DNA from 3 places in the Maritimibacter sp. genome. Region 1 is predicted to be linked to each of the others. Evidence: riboswitches for the same ligand, from Rfam matches in the RefSeq annotation. Region 1 holds a riboswitch; each other region holds the start of a gene.
What was found. Region 1 has a riboswitch for thiamine pyrophosphate ahead of HOY44_RS21025 (YkoF family thiamine/hydroxymethylpyrimidine-binding protein). Riboswitches for the same ligand answer to the same signal wherever they lie in the genome.

Region 1 (5,375 bases):
ACCGCCCTCGAATCCATCCGGCCCTTCGCGAAACATCCGCTCGATCGCCTTCGTCTGCCGTTCGTTCAGCCTGTCGCGGTGCCGGTCATAGAAATGCGCCTTGGCGATGAAAAAGCCCACGCGGTCTAACGTGACCTGCTGCGCGGCCAGAACCGCCTCGGCGAACCAGACCAGCCAAGGCGTGACGTCCAGTGTCCGCTGATGGCGTTCAAGCTGATCGTAATACGCCTTCCGCTGTCGCTCGATGGTGAAGGCAAGCGCGATGAGGCTCGGTTGCCCGATGTTCTGCGCCAGAGACTTCTCGGCGAGGGCACGACCCAATCGCCCGTTCCCGTCCTCGAACGGGTGAATGCTCTCGAAATAGAGATGGCTGAGACCCGCCCGCGTCAACGCCGGCAACGGCGCTTCGGCTTCCGGCCCGGTCCGGTTGAACCAGTCGACATATCTGTCCATTTCCGCCGGAACCCGCGCGGATGGCAGGGCCTCGAAATGGACGACCGGGCGATCGGGCCGGCCTGAAACGATCTGCATGGCCTCCGCGTGCTGCCGGTATGATCCAACAACTTCGAGCCGCTTGTCGAAGGCCAGCAGCATCTCGTGCCACCGAAAAAGCGTCCCGTGATTAAGCGCCTCCGCAAACGTCGAATAGACGTCGACCATCATCTCGGCCACACCCTGCTCACGCGGTTTGCCCGGATAGCTGCCCGGTTCCAGTCCAAGGTGCCGGCGGAGCGAGGATTGGACGCTGCGCCGATCCAGCATCTCGCCCTCGATGGCACTGGTCTTCATCGCCTCGTCGCTCAGGAGATCGATGCGAAGCTGATCCCGCTCGGACGGTGTCACATGATGCACGGCACCCAGCACTTCACCCGAAGACAGCAGAAAGCGTTGTTCGAGCGGTGCCAATGCCTCCGGATCATACCGGAAGTCCGGCCAACCGGGTATCTGCCAGTTCCATACCATGAGTGATAGGCCCCCTTTCTATAACTCATGACATAACCATTTATGAGGCATAGAGGTCAATTCTATACCTCAAACCGCCTCACCCCTGCCCTCGCTTCACCCCCTGCCCTGCTGTCTGTTTGGAGTTCACAGCTGTGAACCCTCACGCTGCGGTCCTTCGCCCAAGTGCCATGACCATCGGGCTGCTCGAGAAATGCCTTTCCTTCGACCGTATTGTCAGGGTTCTTAGATAAGCCCCCGGGTTCTTGATCTCACTGAACCGCTCCAACACCGCGGCGATGACGATTGAGGCTTCAATCGCGCCCATGGTGTCCATAGCAGTCTCCCACACATCCGTGGTGATCCCCATCATCGGTCGAACGATGTCGGCGAGCCTCGCAAGATCGTGCCAGGACCGAATGTCGCCTTGAGCATAGGTGAGAATTTCGGGGCAAGTAGAGAGCACGAGGTTTGAGGGCAGGTTTGTGCCGCGCACGGTCGGTCGGTGGGCGCCGTGAGCTGCACCGTCTGGTCCCGATCAGATCGCCGTCGTGAAAACGCCCTCTCGACTGGCCAAGTCATCCCGCGGGGACGTGCACGATCCGCTCCTCGCTTTCGCGGGTTTCGATCTCTGCGCGCCGGACGAGGCGGTTCACGTGGGCCAGCGTTTCGGTGAAGGCGAAACTCATCTGATGTGGGTCGAGCGTGCGGGGAAACAGAAACGGCACAAGGTCCGCGACCGAACGCGGCGCGGTTGCACAGGCGTCCCGGATCAGATCGCACCGCTCCTCATGATGAACTTCGAGCTCAGCGCAACGCGAGTGCAGCCCGTAGAACGGCCGCCGGTGGCCAGACAGCACCAGCACGTCATCCGGAAGCTCGGACCGCATCAACCGCAGGGATCGCAAGAAATGGCCCAGCGGATCACCATGCGGATCTCCCTCGAACACACTGATGTTCGGTGAAATCCGCTCGATCACCTGATCGGCCGAGAACAGCAGCTTTTCGTCCTCGCAATACAGCATCACCTGCTCCTGCGCGTGACCCTCGCCGGTCATGACCCGGAAACTGCGGGTCCCAATCTCGATCACATCCGCCATCACGAGGCGCAGGAACTCGAGCGGTAGGGGCGTCACGCGGTTCAGGTATTCGTTCCCGCGAATGGCGACGAGGCTCGCCAGCTCCTCGCTCATCCCGTGGCTGCGATAGAAATCGAACGAATGGCGCGTGGCGGTCTCGCTGCGCCCCTGCGAAATCACCTGACACCCCATGTAGGTCGAAAAACTGGTGAGCAACGGTGCATCGAACCGCGCGCACATCCAGCCGGCGAGCCCAATATGATCCGGGTGCGCATGAGTCACGATGACCCGTGTGATCCGCGCGCCGCGCATCGGACCGGCGAAGATCGCCTCCCAGATCCCGATTGCCTCTTCCGTGCGTATGCCCGTGTCGATGACCGCCCAACCGTCGCCGTCGCGCAGGAAGTAGATGTTCACGTGGTCCAGACGATAGGGCAACGGAATGCAGGTCCATAGAATGCCATCGGCAATCTCGATCATTTCGCCGAAGTCCGGCATCGTCTCAAACGGGAACGACAGCATAGGGGCGGCATCTGCACTGTCCGTTCGGGTCATAACAGCGATCCTTCGTCTTGTTCGCCCATCTTGTGCCATGTTCCGCAGGCAAGGTCAGGCCCACATCCACGATTTCCAGGTCGCCAGCGCCTGTTGACAATCCAGACCGCAAGCATGACGGTGCCCTCACATAACCAGGGGTGCTCCTTCTCGGGGCTGAGATGCGCGATCCAGCGCGAACCCTTTCACAGCTGATCTGGATAATACCAGCGGAGCGAGGTGCTAGCATGTTCATAGGCGCGCAAGTGTCACTGTATCCGATGACGTCTCAATTCGTGGAGGTCATCACCGCCGGGCTCGACGCCCTCACCCCCTACAAGGACGACCTGAGGATCGAGACCGACGACATGTCGACCCTCATGGTCGGCGCGCCGAAGCCGCTGCTCGACGCGATCCGCGACCTGTTCGCCGCCTCGGCGAAGCGGCCAGAGCATGTCACCATGCATGTCACGCTCTCTCGCGGCTGTCCGGGCGGGCCAGACGATCCCTCCTGCCGCTGCGAAGTGCTTGAGCGCGCACAGGACGAAAGCCTGGCCGAGCGTCAGGCGCTTGCCGCCCAGGCGGTCGAGAACGCCTTGGCCACGGGCGTGGGCATCGACGTGCAGTTCTCGCTTTACGTCATGGGCAGCGGCAACCACATGGACGAGATCTACGGCTGCATCGATTTCCTCAAGTCGAGCGGCACGTTCCTGAAATCCAAGAACTTCTGCACCCGGCTGCGGGGCGACGCAGGCGCGGTATTCGAGACTCTGCGCCAGGCGTTCCTGCGCTTCGGCCCGGCCGAGGGTCACGTGACCGTCGACCTCACCGCTTCCGCTAACAGCCCCAGCCTCGCCTGAGAGCCCTGCACGGGCGCCCCCGCCCCTGCTCGGAGTGCAATGTTGTATCTGCGATATATCTACCCGGCCCTCGTGCTGGCGACCCTCTTCCTTGCGGGATGGGAGGGCTATGTCCTCCTCACCGACGCCTCGGCCCTCATCCTGCCTGCCCCAAGCGACGTGGCGAACGGCCTTTGGGTCGAACGGCGCGAGATCTTGCGCCACGCCCTCGCCACCATTGGGGTCGCCGGCGTCGGCTTCAGCCTGTCGATCCTCTTCGCCTTCGCGGTGTCGGTCTCGCTCCATTTTGCGCTCTGGTTGCGCCGGGGGATGATGCCGCTCCTCGTGGCGAGCCAGACGGTCCCCATTGTCGCCCTCGCTCCGCTCATGGTCCTGTGGTTCGGCTTCGGACTCCTGCCCAAGGTACTGCTCGTGATCCTAGTCACCTTCTTCCCGATGGTGGTGAGCCTGATGGCGGGCTACGCGAGCCAGCCGCGTGCCTTTCGCGATCAGCTCGTCTCGATGGGCGCCTCCCGGTGGGTCGTGTTCCGTCGCGCCACCCTTCCTTCAGCCCGGGCGCAGTTCTTCTCCGGCCTGCGAATCTCGGCCACCTACGCCATCGTCGCCACGATCTTTGCCGAGTACGCGGGCGCGCGGCAGGGGCTGGGCATCTATATCCTGACCGCCAAGAACAACTTCCGCGCCGACCTCGTCCTCGCCGCCGTCGTCATCTCGGCCACGCTCACGCTCACCCTGCTCGCCGCCATTCTGATCGTCGAACGCGCCACCGGCCGTCGGTTCCGGAGGGTGACCCATGCTTGAGGTAGAGAACCTGACAATCCGCGTGGGGCGGGAGGTGCTGGTGAAGAGCCTCTCCCTCACCCTGCCCCGCAACGCGATCACCTGCCTGATTGGCCCCTCGGGCTGCGGGAAGAGCTCGGTCGTCAAATGGCTTGCGGGCGTCCTGGCCGCGGAACTCGACGTCACCGGCACCGCGCAGCTGGAGGGGAGGCCGACCCCCCTGCCCTGCCCTGACATTTCCTACCAGCCACAACAAGACACGCTGTTCCCTTGGCTCACCACCACCGAGAACGCGAGCCTCGGGCTGGAGATCCGGGGCACTCGCCCCCAAGACGCCCGCGACCGGGTGCGCGCCATGTTCCCCGCCTTCGGGCTTGAGGGGCACGAGGACAGCTTCCCCGACCAGCTGTCGGGCGGCATGCGCCAGCGGGCGGCTTTCCTGCGCACCATCGTTCAGGACACGCCGGTTCTCCTGCTGGACGAGCCGTTCTCGGCGCTAGACGCGGTGACGCGGCTCAGGATGCAAAACTGGCTCGTCGCCCGGCTGGAGGCGCAGCCGCGCACGGTGCTGATGGTCACGCACGACCTTTATGAAGCCACCCAACTGGCCGACCGCATTCTCGTCATGGCGGGCGGTCCCGGTCGCATCACCGCCGACATTCCGATCCCCACACCGCGCGCTGCGCGGACCGAGGCCGCGCTGGCCGAGATCCGATCGACACTGAGAACCATGCTATTGGAGGAGACCCCATGAAATCCACCGCATTCACACTTGCCACCGTCCTCGCGGCCCCTGCCGCTTGGGCTGAAGACGTGAGTATCGCACTCGACTGGACGCTCAACACCAACCACATCGGCTTGGTCGTCGCGCAGGAGAACGGGTATTTTGACGAGGCCAGGCTGGACGTGGAAATTCTCCCCTATTCCGACAGCGCCTCGACCGCGCTTCTGGCGGCTGGCGCGGTGGATTTCGCCTACATGACCGCGCTCGGCTTTATGAGCGCCAAGGCCGGCGATGCGCCGATCACCGGGCTCTGGGTCACGATGCAGCGCGAGGCCGGGCGGCTGGTCTACAACTCCGACCACCCGGAGATCTCCAGCCCCAAGGACCTTGAAGGCAAAACCTACGCGGGCTTCGGCAGCGCGTGGGAGGACGCGCTGATCTCGACCATGATCGAGA
Region 2 (5,375 bases), 180 kb from region 1:
CATCATCACCGCGAAAGCTTCCTCTACGAGCATTTCGACGATATCTGCGAGATCGCGCGCGCCTATGACGTGTCTTTCTCGCTTGGCGACGGGCTGCGGCCCGGCTCAATCGCGGATGCCAATGACGAGGCCCAGTTCGCGGAACTCGAGACGCTGGGCGAGCTGACGCAGATCGCCTGGGCGCGCGACTGTCAGGTCATGATCGAAGGGCCGGGCCACGTGCCCATGCACAAGATCAAGCCCAACATGGACAAGCAGCTCGAGGTCTGCGGCGAGGCACCGTTCTACACGCTCGGGCCGCTCACGACCGACATCGCGCCGGGCTACGACCACATCACCTCCGGCATCGGCGCGGCCATGATCGGGTGGTTCGGCACGGCGATGCTCTGCTACGTGACGCCCAAGGAGCACCTTGGGCTGCCCGACCGCGACGACGTGAAGGTCGGCGTCATCACCTACAAGATCGCGGCCCATGCGGCGGACCTGGCCAAGGGCCACCCAGCGGCGCAGATCCGCGACGATGCCTTGTCGCGGGCGCGGTTCGAGTTCCGCTGGGAAGACCAGTTCAACCTCTCGCTCGATCCCGAAACCGCCCGTTCGATGCATGACGAAACGCTGCCAAAGGAGGCCCACAAGGTCGCGCATTTCTGTTCTATGTGCGGGCCGAAGTTCTGCTCGATGCGGATCAGCCACGACATCCGCGCGGAGGCACAGAAGAACGGAATGGCGCGCATGGCAGAGAAGTTCCGCGAGGGCGGAGACCTGTATATCCCGCTGGGGGACGTGAAATGAGCCAGACAGCCGCAAACCTTCTGACCACCCTGCGCGCCGCGCCGCCGCTGGTGCAATGCATCACCAACTACGTCGCGATGAACATCGCGGCCAACGTAATGGTCGCCGCAGGGGCCAGCCCTGCGATGGTGTCCGCCGCCGAAGAGGCCGAGGAGTTTGCCGGCATCGCAGGTGCGGTGACGGTGAATATCGGCACCCTGTCGCCGCCCTTCGTGGCGGGGATGCGGGCTGCAATCCGGGGGGCACAGCAGGCCGGGCGACCCTGGGTGTTGGACCCGGTGGCCTGCCAGGCGACACGCTATCGCCGCGAGGTGGTGCAGGCGCTGGTGGCCGAACGCCCGACGATTATCCGGGGGAATGCCTCGGAGATTCTGTCGCTGGCGGGCGAGGCCAGCCACGGGCAGGGAGTCGACGGGCGCGATGCCGTCGAGATGGCGGAGAAGGGCGCGCGGCGGGTGGCGCGCTCCAGCGGCGCGGTGGTCGCCGTGACCGGCGCGGTCGACTACGTGACCGACGGCATTCGCGCGGTGAGGATCGAGGGTGGCTCGCCCTACATGCCCATGAACACCGCGCTTGGCTGTTCGCTGACCTGTCTCTGCGGGGCCTATGCGGCGGTGGCCGATGACGCCTTCGACGCCGCCGTGGGCGCGCTGGCGCATTTCGCCGTGGCGGGCGAACGGGCGCAGGAGGGGGCCTCGGGGCCGGGCAGCTTTGCGCCGCGGTTTCTGGACGCGCTGGCCGCTGTGACGCCCGAAGCGCTGTCGCGGGCGGTGATCCATGACGCGGCGGTGGCCGCGTGAGGCGCTGCCCGGACCTGTCGCTCTACCTCGTGCTCGATCCCGGCCTCTGCGCCGGGGTCGGCATGGTGGAAACCGCCCGCGCTGCCGTGGCGGGTGGGGCGACGGTGGTGCAACTGCGCGACAAGGCGGCAGACACCACGCGGATGATCGAGACGGGGCGCGCGCTGAAAGCCGCGCTGGCCGCGACCGGTACGGCGCTGATCATGAACGACGACGTGGAGGCCGCGATTGCCATCGGTGCCGACGGGCTGCACATCGGGCAGGGCGATATGGCGGTCGAGGAGGCGCGGGCGCGGATCGGCGCGGCGATGGTGCTGGGTCTGTCGGTCGAGACCCCCGCGCTGGCCGCCGCCGTAGATCCGGCGCTGGTCGATTACATCGGGGCGGGGCCGGTCTTTGCCACGCCGTCCAAGCTGGATCACAAGGCCCCCGTAGGCTTTGAAGGGCTGGCAGCGCAGGTCGCAGCAAGCCCCGTGCCCGCCGTGGCGATCGGCGGGTTGAAAGCCCACCACGTGGCACAGGCTTTAAAGGCCGGGGCGCAGGGCGTCGCCGTGGTTTCTGCCATCTGCGGCCAGCCCGACCCCAAGGCCGCCGCCCGCGCCCTGAGGGACAGGATCGACGCGCTAACCGTCTGACGCCCAGAGTGCGTGGAAATGATGCACCGGCCCGTGTCCGTGACCCACGTCCAGTGCATCGCTTTGGGCCAGCGCGGCATGCAGATAAGCCTTGGCGCGGGTCACGGCCCCGGGCATGTCGTGATAGGGCAACAGCGCGGCAATGGCCGAGGACAAGGTACAGCCCGTGCCGTGATCGTTGGTCGTGGTGATACGGGGCGCGCGCAGCGTCTGCGTACCTTCGGGGCCGGCCAGCAGGTCGGTACTGTCCGCGCCCGACAGGTGCCCGCCCTTGAGCAGAACGTAGTCGGACCCGAGAGACAGGAGTTCAGGCAGGGCGGCGGTCATGGTCACGGCGGTCCAGTCGTCGGGACGGTTCAGCAGGACGGCGGCCTCGGGCAGGTTCGGTGTGATGACTGCTGCCAGAGGCACCAGCGCCTCGCGCAGTGCCGAAACCGCCGGCGGGTCCAGAAGGGCATGACCGCTTTTCGCCACCATCACCGGGTCCAGCACGATGTTGCGCGCCGCGTGATGGCGCAGCCGGTCGGACACCGCGCGGGCGATCCCGGCGTTGGCGATCATGCCGATCTTCACCGCGTCGATGCGCACGTCGTCGAAGACCGCGTCGATCTGGTCGGCCACGAAAGCGGGATCGAGCGCCTGAAACGACCGCACGCCGCAGGTGTTCTGCGCAACCACGGCGATGACGACCGAACAGGCATAGGTGCCAAGCGCGGAGAAGGTCTTGATATCGGCCTGAATACCCGCGCCGCCCGAGGGATCGGTGCCTGCAATGCTCAGAACATTGGGGATCATGCCGGCACCTCTGCCATCAGGGCGGCCGCGTGATCCGCAAGCTCGGCCACATCGCGGCTGAGCGCGAGGTGGCCTTCCTTCAGCGCCGTGATCTCGATCCAGCGGGCCTCGAGCGCGTCATCTGCGGCAATCGGGTCTCCGGCGGTCCAGCGGCACAGGACGGCGACCAGGATGAAATGGCGGCGCAAGGTGCCGGTGCCGTCGTGATCAAAGGCGTCGAGCGCCGTGATCACCCGCAGCGGGTCTGCGGAAACGCCGGTCTCCTCGGCCAGTTCGCGGATGGCTGCGTCGAACAGGGGTTCGCCCGGGTCAATCCTGCCGCCGGGAAATCCCCAAAGGCCCGCATCGGGCGGATTGGCGCGACGCACGAGAAGCACCTGGGTGTCGCGCACGACTACGGCGATGGCCGCCGGGATCGGGCGTGGGTCTGTCGGTTGATATGGCAAGGCGGCCTCGTCATGCTGAGGCCGGCAAGGGCAAGAGAGCGCTGCGATCCTGTCCCTTCGCCGGCATGATCCGGATCAGGTTCAAAGGGTCACCGCGCTGCAATCGCCAGCGATATCTCAGCCCCTTGTCGGGACACCCCTAGGTGAGCGGCAGCTTATCAGGCTGAGCGCCCGGTTCAATGCCGGGCGGATGTGCTTGCGCCTGCCGTCGCTTGCTGAAACTTTAGGCAAAACAGACAAGGCAGCAGTCATGGAGTCCCTGTTCCGTTCGCTTGGCCCGGTTATTGGCCGCCCCTCGCCAGCCGAGGCCCTTCGCGCCGGGATCGGCGCCCTGATCGGGCTTGGGGTGACGGGCGCATTCCTGTTGTCGCCCGTGGTCGACCTGACGCTCGGCCTTTACCTGATTGCCCCGTTCGGTGCGACGTCGGTTCTGCTGTTCGCAATGCCCAACAGCCCGTTGGCGCAGCCGTGGTCGGCGGTGGTGGGCAACACTCTCGCGGCACTGGTCGGTGTGGTGGTCTGTTCCGCGGTCGCTGACCCTGTCCTGCGGATCGCCCTTGCGGTCGGGCTGACGATTACGGTCGGCATCCTGTGTCGCGCGATCCATCCCCCGGCGGGTGCGGTCGCCATGACAGCGGCGATGAGCCCGGAGGCGGTCGAGCGACTTGGACTCTGGTTCGCGACCGCGCCCGTCGCCACAGGCACCCTCGCGCTGGTCGTCTGTGCTGCGATCTACGCCCGGCTCACGGGGCGCAGATATCCATTCCGCCAGTTCGATGAGCCAAGTCGCCACCGCACCGAAGATCCCGATCCCGCCAAGCGCATCGGGCTGTCCCGAGAAGAACTGAAAGAGCTGCTGGACCGGTATCGCCAGTCGTTCAATCTGGGTGTCGAAGACCTGGCGCGGTTGATCGGCGCGGCCGAGTTGCAGGCCGCCGCGCACCGGACAGGTCCGCTTCTCGCGACCGACGTCATGTCGCGTAATCTGGTGACCATTGGCCCAGACACTCCGCTGTCAAAGATTGCGGACCTGTTCAGACATCATCGCTTCACATCGCTTCCGGTGACCGGGGTCGAGGGGCATTATCTTGGCGTGATCTTCCAGATTCACCTGATCGACCGAGCGCGCGAGGATGCGCTTCGGCTCGACCGTGGCTATCTCGCGGCGTTTCGGCGCCTGATCGACCAGGATCGTACGCAGCCGGTCCGAGCCAAGGACATCATGAGCGTCGCCGGGCCTCGGGCGGTACCGGCGACTCCGGTCGGAGTGCTCCTGCCGATGATGGCCGATGGTGATGTCGATGCGGTGCCGGTCCTTGAAAAGGGCCGGATCGTCGGCATCGTCACCAGGACGGATCTCATCGCCGCCCTCGCGCGGTCCGGTTTGCGAGCCCAGGACTGAGAGGCGGCGGCCCGGGTCAGGCCGGCTCGAGCGGGTGATCTTCGGGAGCCGGGACGCTTGCGAGACCCGCGACAGGGACATTGTCGATCAGGCGCACGCCATCGAGCCAGGCGGCCAGGAAGAGGCGACCGGGGCGGTCTGCCCTGTTCATCAGCTTGAGGTCGGGATCGCTGCGCAACTCCAGGTAGTCGATCGTGTCGAACCCGGCAGTGAGCAGCGCCGCCCTGGCGTTATCGAGGGCCTGCGCGACTTGTCCGCCGCGGGAGATGACACGCGCGGCGTCGTCCAGGACCTGGGCGATCACCGGCGCAATTTCGCGTGGCCCGGGCCCGAGCCGGAGGTTGCGCGACGACATGGCGAGGCCGTCGTCCTCGCGCACGGTCGGACAGCCGACGATCTCGGTCTTCAGATCCAGATCCTCGGCCAGCCGGATCACCACCTGAAGTTGCTGGTAATCCTTTTCACCGAAATACGCGCGGTCGGCATCGCATTGCAGGAAAAGCTT
Region 3 (5,375 bases), on a different contig from region 1:
CTCGATGCCGGAACGCCCGTGGTCCTCGACTACTTCGCCCCGTGGTGCGGCACATGTCAGGCGCAACGCCGCGTGATCTCGCGCCTGTTCGACGAGAACCCGGCCTACAAGGAAAAGATCACGTATATCGAGGTGGATTGGGACACCTACAAACGCGACGACATCACCACGTCGTTCAAGGTTCCGCGCCGTTCGACCCTGATCGCGATCGGTCCCGACCGCAAGGAAATCGCCCGGATCGTCGCGGGAACGGCCTACGAGGATATCAAGGCTCTGTTCGACGCGGCGCTCGCCACCGCGACGGCCTAGACCAGCAGGAAAATCGCCACGTTCAGCGTCACGAAAGACGCGACCGTGGCCATCAGGAGCGCGAGCGAGGCGAGGCCTTCGTGCCCCGTCTCCTGCGCCAGAACCGTGTAGATCGTGAACATAGGGATCGCCGCCGACAGGATGACGGCGGTCCTCAGATCTCCGGAAAGACCAAGGCCCAGCACGCCGAACAGGATCACGGCACCCACCGTCACCAGTGGATGCACCACCAGCTTGGCGAGCGAAATCTGGGCCGCCAGTGCGACATTGCCTTTCACCGACAGCCCGGCGAGCGATCCGCCGATCACGACCAGCGCCAGCGCGGCGGCGGACCCCGCCACCATGCCGACGAGCCGGTCGACCGGACCCGGCAGCGGCATCCCGATCACCGACACGACGAGACCGAGGATCAGGCCGATCACCATCGGCCGCCGGATGACGCCGATCAGCACCTTTCCGATGTTCAGCCCCCCGCCCTTGGACGCTTCGATCAGGGCGAGCGCCACGGGTACGATGACCACGTTCTCGACCAGCATGTTCATGGCGAGGATGAGCCCGGCGATATCGGGGAAGAGCAACAGCATCAGCGGCGCTCCGACGAAACCGGAGTTCGGACAGGACGCACCCATCGCCCCGACAGCGCGGCGCTGCGGCCCGGTGATGGCCGAAAACCAGCCGAACGCGATCCCCATCGTGACCAGAGCCCCGGCGAGATACGCGGCCATGTAGGGCACGTTGAACACCTCGCCGATGTCCCGTGTCGCGACCGCGTTGAAGATCAGGGCGGGCAGCGCGATGTTCATGACATAGGCGCCGAACACCCGCATGTCCTGCGGCCGGAACACCCGCCAGCGGACCAGGCCATAGCCAAGCGCGATCGCCGCGAAGATCGGAAAGGTGATCCCGAGGATCGACAGCATCAGCCGATCTTGCCCCGTGGCCCGTCACCGACCTGCGCCCGGTGCAGCATCAGATGATCGAGAATGACACAGGCCGCCATAGCCTCGCCCACGGGTACGGCACGGATCCCGACGCAGGGGTCGTGACGACCCTTGGTGACGATCTCGGCCGGCTCGCCCGTTTTCGTGATCGTCTTGCGCGGGGTCAGGATCGACGATGTCGGCTTGACCGCGAACCGGCAGACGATGTCCTGCCCGGTCGAGATGCCACCAAGGATGCCGCCCGCGTGGTTCGACGAGAACACCGGCTTGCCGTCGTTCCCCATGTAGATTTCGTCCGCATTGGCCTCGCCCGTCAGGCAGGCCGCGTTCATGCCCTCGCCGATCTCGACGCCCTTCACGGCGTTGATCGACATCATCGCAGCGGCCAGATCGGTGTCGAGTTTGGCGTAGATCGGCGCCCCGAGGCCTGCGGGCGCACCGCGCACGACCACCTCAATCACCGCGCCGACGGACGAGCCCGCCTTGCGCAACCCGTCGAGGTAGTCGGCCCATGTCGCGGCAGCCTCGGCGTCCGGCACCCAGAACGGATTGCGCTCGATCTCGTCCCAGTCGAAACGGCTGCGGTCGATCTCGTGCTCGCCCATGCGGGTCATGTAGCCGCGTACCTCGATCCCCGGCACCAGCATCTTGAGCGCCTCACGCGCGATACCGCCCGCCGCGACGCGCGCCGCCGTTTCGCGCGCCGATGACCGACCGCCCCCGCGCGGATCTCGGATACCGTATTTCTGCCAATAGGTGATGTCGGCATGGCCGGGCCGGAACTTCTCGGCGATATCGCCATAATCCTTGGACCGCTGATCGGTGTTCTCGATCATGAGCTGCACGGGCGTCCCGGTCGTCTCGCCCTCGTAGACACCCGACAGAATGCGAACCGCGTCGGGTTCACGCCGCTGAGTGGTGTACTTGTTCTGACCCGGCTTTCTGCGATCCAGCCAGTGTTGGATCATCGCCTCGTCCAGCGTCACCCCCGGCGGCACACCGTCCACGGTCGCCCCAAGCGCAGGCCCGTGGCTTTCGCCCCAGGTCGTCACCCGAAAGATATGCCCGAAAGAGTTCATCATGGCCCGGCTCCTTTGCCGCTTCGGTAGCCGACCCCCCGGAAAACCTCAACTCTTCTTCGTTTCGCAAAACCTCGGGAGAGCGCGAGAGGGCAGCGCCCTCTCGCACCGCCGCGGCCCGCCAGTGGCGGGACGTGGCTCCCAAAGCGCGTGCGCCAGCACACACCTTTCGGTGACACCCCCTTGCGAGCGCCGGGTTCGATGCATAGTGTCTGCCTCACCTCGGGGTGCCCGTGCGACGCAAGTCGTCCGGCTGAGATGCGAAAGCGAACCCGTTGAACCTGAACCGGCTAGCACCGGCGGAGGGAAGGTCAGGACCATCACAGGTCATCCTGCCGGACTTTCGCCCGTCGCAATGGAGGATGACATGAGAACACCCATCATCGCAGCGGGACTTGTGGGCTTGGCGAGCGTCGCCAACGCGCAAGACACCCTTACCGTTTACACCTATGACAGCTTTGTCGCCGAATGGGGCCCCGGCCCCGTGATCGAAAAAGCATTCGAGGCGCGTTGCGACTGCGACCTCGAATTCGTGGCCGTCGGCGACGGGGCCGAAATCCTGTCGCGCCTGCGGCTCGAGGGCGCCCGGACCGAGGCCGACGTCGTGCTCGGCCTCGACGAAAACCTTGCCGAGGCCGCCCGCGAAACCGCGCTGTTCGCCCCGCACGGCATCGAAAGCCCGCAGCTCGACCTGCCGATCGAATGGCAGGACGAATTGTTCCTGCCCTTCGACTGGGGGTATTTCGCGTTCGTCTATGACAAGACCAAAGTGGACACTGCGCCGACCTCGTTCGAAGAACTGGCCGACAGCGACCTGTCGATCCTCATTCAGGACCCGCGCTCGTCGACACCCGGCCTCGGTCTCGTCCTCTGGGTCAAGGCGGTCTACGGCGAAGAGGCGGGCGCGTATTGGGAGCGTCTGAACGACCAGATCGTCACCGTGACGAAAGGATGGTCCGAAGCTTACGGCATGTTCGTCGAGGGCGAGGCGGACATGGTCCTGTCCTACACCACATCCCCTGCCTACCACCTGATTGCCGAGGACGACGACACCAAGGCGGCAGCCGCCTTTGACGACGGCCACTACATGCAGATCGAAATCGCGGGCAAGGTCGCGTCGACCGAACAGGGCGAACTGGCCGATATGTTCATGGATTTCATGCTCACGGATGGGTTCCAGTCCGCGATCCCCACGACCAACTGGATGTACCCGGCAAAGATCCCGACCGAAGGCCTGCCGGACGGGTTCGAGACACTGCATGAGCCGGAGAATGCCCTGATCTATCTGGGGGCCGAGGCCGAAGCGATCCGTGACGACGCCATCGAGGAATGGCGCGCGGCATCGACGCGGTGACGCGGACCGCCGGGGCGGGGGCCATTGCCCTCGCCCTCGTTCTCCTTCTGACGCTGGGGACGCTCGCGGCGGTTGCGGTTCGGGCCGAAGGTGCGGGCGGGTTCGGTGTGGCGGATTGGGCCGCCCTGCGGTTCACGCTGCTACAGGCAACGCTGTCGGCGGCCCTGTCGGTCGTGCTGGCGGTGCCTATCGGGCGGGCTTTCGCGCGACGGCGATTTCCGGGCCGTAGCCTGCTGGTCGTGTTGCTTGGCGCTCCGTTCATCCTGCCCGTGATCGTGGCGGTCTTCGGGCTCATCAGCGTTTTCGGACGGTCCGGGATCGTCAGTCAGGCGCTCGTCGCCCTCGGCTTCGAGCCCATTTCGATCTACGGCTTTCATGGCGTCGTGCTGGCCCATGTGTTCTTCAACCTCCCGCTTGCGACCCGGCTGGTTCTGCAAGGATGGCTCGCCATTCCTGCCGAACGCTTCCGCCTTGCCGCGTCTCTCGGCATGACTGCCCGCGATATTTCCCGGCATCTCGAAAGGCCGATGCTGCGCGAAGTGGTTCCGGGGGCTTTCCTCGTCATTTTCCTGCTGTGCCTAACGTCTTTCGCTGTCGCGCTCGCCCTTGGCGGCGGGCCGCGCGCCACGACCATCGAATTGGCGATCTATCAGGCGTTCCGCCTCGACTTCGACCTCGGCAAGGCGGCCCTTCTGGCGCTCGTGCAATTCGTCCTCGGGGCCGCCGTCGCGCTGGTCGCCTTGAAGGTCGCCTTGCCATCCGGCTTCGGCTCCGGCCTCGACCGCGCCGTGATGCGCTGGGATGCGAATTCGCCCGCGTTGCGCGCGCTCGACGCCGCGTTGATCGCGCTCGCCACGCTGTTTCTGGTTCTGCCCATGGCGATGATCGCCGTGGACGGCATCCCCGCACTTGCGTCCCTCCCGCCCTCCGTCTTCGCGGCGACCCTGCGCTCGCTCGGCGTGGCGATGGCGTCTGTCGTGCTGTCGATCTCGCTCGCGCTTCCCATTGCCGCCTGGGCCGTGAAAAGCCGTTCGCGGCTGGTCGAGGCGATCGGGACGCTCACGATCGCGGCCTCGCCCCTCGTGATCGGGACGGGCCTGTTCATCCTGATATTCCCGGTGGCCGATCCGTTCGCCTTCGCGCTTCCGGTGACCGCGCTCGTCAACGCCGTGATGTCGTTGCCCTTCGCCCTGCGTGCGCTGGTGCCGGCGCTTGGTCAGATCGAGGCCGACTTCGGGCGGCTTGCAGACGGTCTCGGCATGTCCGGGTGGGCGCGGTTCAGGCTCGTCTGGCTGCCCCGCCTGCGCCGCCCGCTCGGGTTTTCTGCCGGGCTTGCCGCGGCCCTGTCGATGGGAGACCTTGGTGTCATTGCCCTGTTCGCGTCGCCCGACACGCCCACCCTGCCGCTGCAACTCTATCGTCTGCTGTCGGCCTATCGGATGGATGACGCCGCCGGGGCCGCGCTGGTGCTTCTTGCCGCGAGCCTTGCGGTGTTCTGGATTTTCGACCGGGGAGGGCGCGTGAATCCTGACGCTTGAAAACATGCATGTCGATCTTGGCGGCTTCACGCTGGACGCGACCCTAAGCGTCGAGCCGGGCCGGAAAATCGCCATTCTCGGGCCGTCAGGCGCCGGAAAATCGACGCTGCTCGCGGCGATCGGCGGTTATCAACCCGCGTCGGGCCGGGTGCTT

Region 2: it holds a riboswitch for thiamine pyrophosphate, as region 1 does, so the genes downstream of both, HOY44_RS20120 (NUDIX hydrolase) here and HOY44_RS21025 (YkoF family thiamine/hydroxymethylpyrimidine-binding protein) in region 1, are expected to answer to the same signal.
Region 3: it holds a riboswitch for thiamine pyrophosphate, as region 1 does, so the genes downstream of both, thiB (thiamine ABC transporter substrate binding subunit) here and HOY44_RS21025 (YkoF family thiamine/hydroxymethylpyrimidine-binding protein) in region 1, are expected to answer to the same signal.

What each region holds. Positions count from the first base shown of each region.
Region 1 covers NZ_JACBWT010000003.1:206,269-211,643, forward strand. Annotated here, with positions in the region: gene HOY44_RS21010 (Fic family protein) at 1-963, opposite strand, end outside; gene repC (replication initiation protein RepC) at 1,106-1,438, opposite strand; gene HOY44_RS21020 (MBL fold metallo-hydrolase) at 1,521-2,576, opposite strand; TPP riboswitch at 2,703-2,811, shown strand; gene HOY44_RS21025 (YkoF family thiamine/hydroxymethylpyrimidine-binding protein) at 2,804-3,415, shown strand; gene HOY44_RS21030 (ABC transporter permease) at 3,455-4,216, shown strand; gene HOY44_RS21035 (ABC transporter ATP-binding protein) at 4,209-4,949, shown strand; gene HOY44_RS21040 (ABC transporter substrate-binding protein) at 4,946-5,375, shown strand, end outside.
Region 2 covers NZ_JACBWT010000003.1:23,423-28,797, forward strand. Annotated here, with positions in the region: gene thiC (phosphomethylpyrimidine synthase ThiC) at 1-792, shown strand, start outside; gene thiM (hydroxyethylthiazole kinase) at 789-1,592, shown strand; gene thiE (thiamine phosphate synthase) at 1,589-2,227, shown strand; gene thiD (bifunctional hydroxymethylpyrimidine kinase/phosphomethylpyrimidine kinase) at 2,216-3,022, opposite strand; gene HOY44_RS20120 (NUDIX hydrolase) at 3,019-3,468, opposite strand; TPP riboswitch at 3,503-3,619, opposite strand; gene HOY44_RS20125 (HPP family protein) at 3,719-4,870, shown strand; gene panC (pantoate--beta-alanine ligase) at 4,887-5,375, opposite strand, start outside.
Region 3 covers NZ_JACBWT010000001.1:1,728,194-1,733,568, forward strand. Annotated here, with positions in the region: gene HOY44_RS08830 (thioredoxin family protein) at 1-309, shown strand, start outside; gene HOY44_RS08835 (AEC family transporter) at 306-1,229, opposite strand; gene aroC (chorismate synthase) at 1,229-2,332, opposite strand; TPP riboswitch at 2,543-2,654, shown strand; gene thiB (thiamine ABC transporter substrate binding subunit) at 2,697-3,683, shown strand; gene HOY44_RS08850 (thiamine/thiamine pyrophosphate ABC transporter permease ThiP) at 3,659-5,221, shown strand; gene HOY44_RS08855 (thiamine ABC transporter ATP-binding protein) at 5,226-5,375, shown strand, end outside.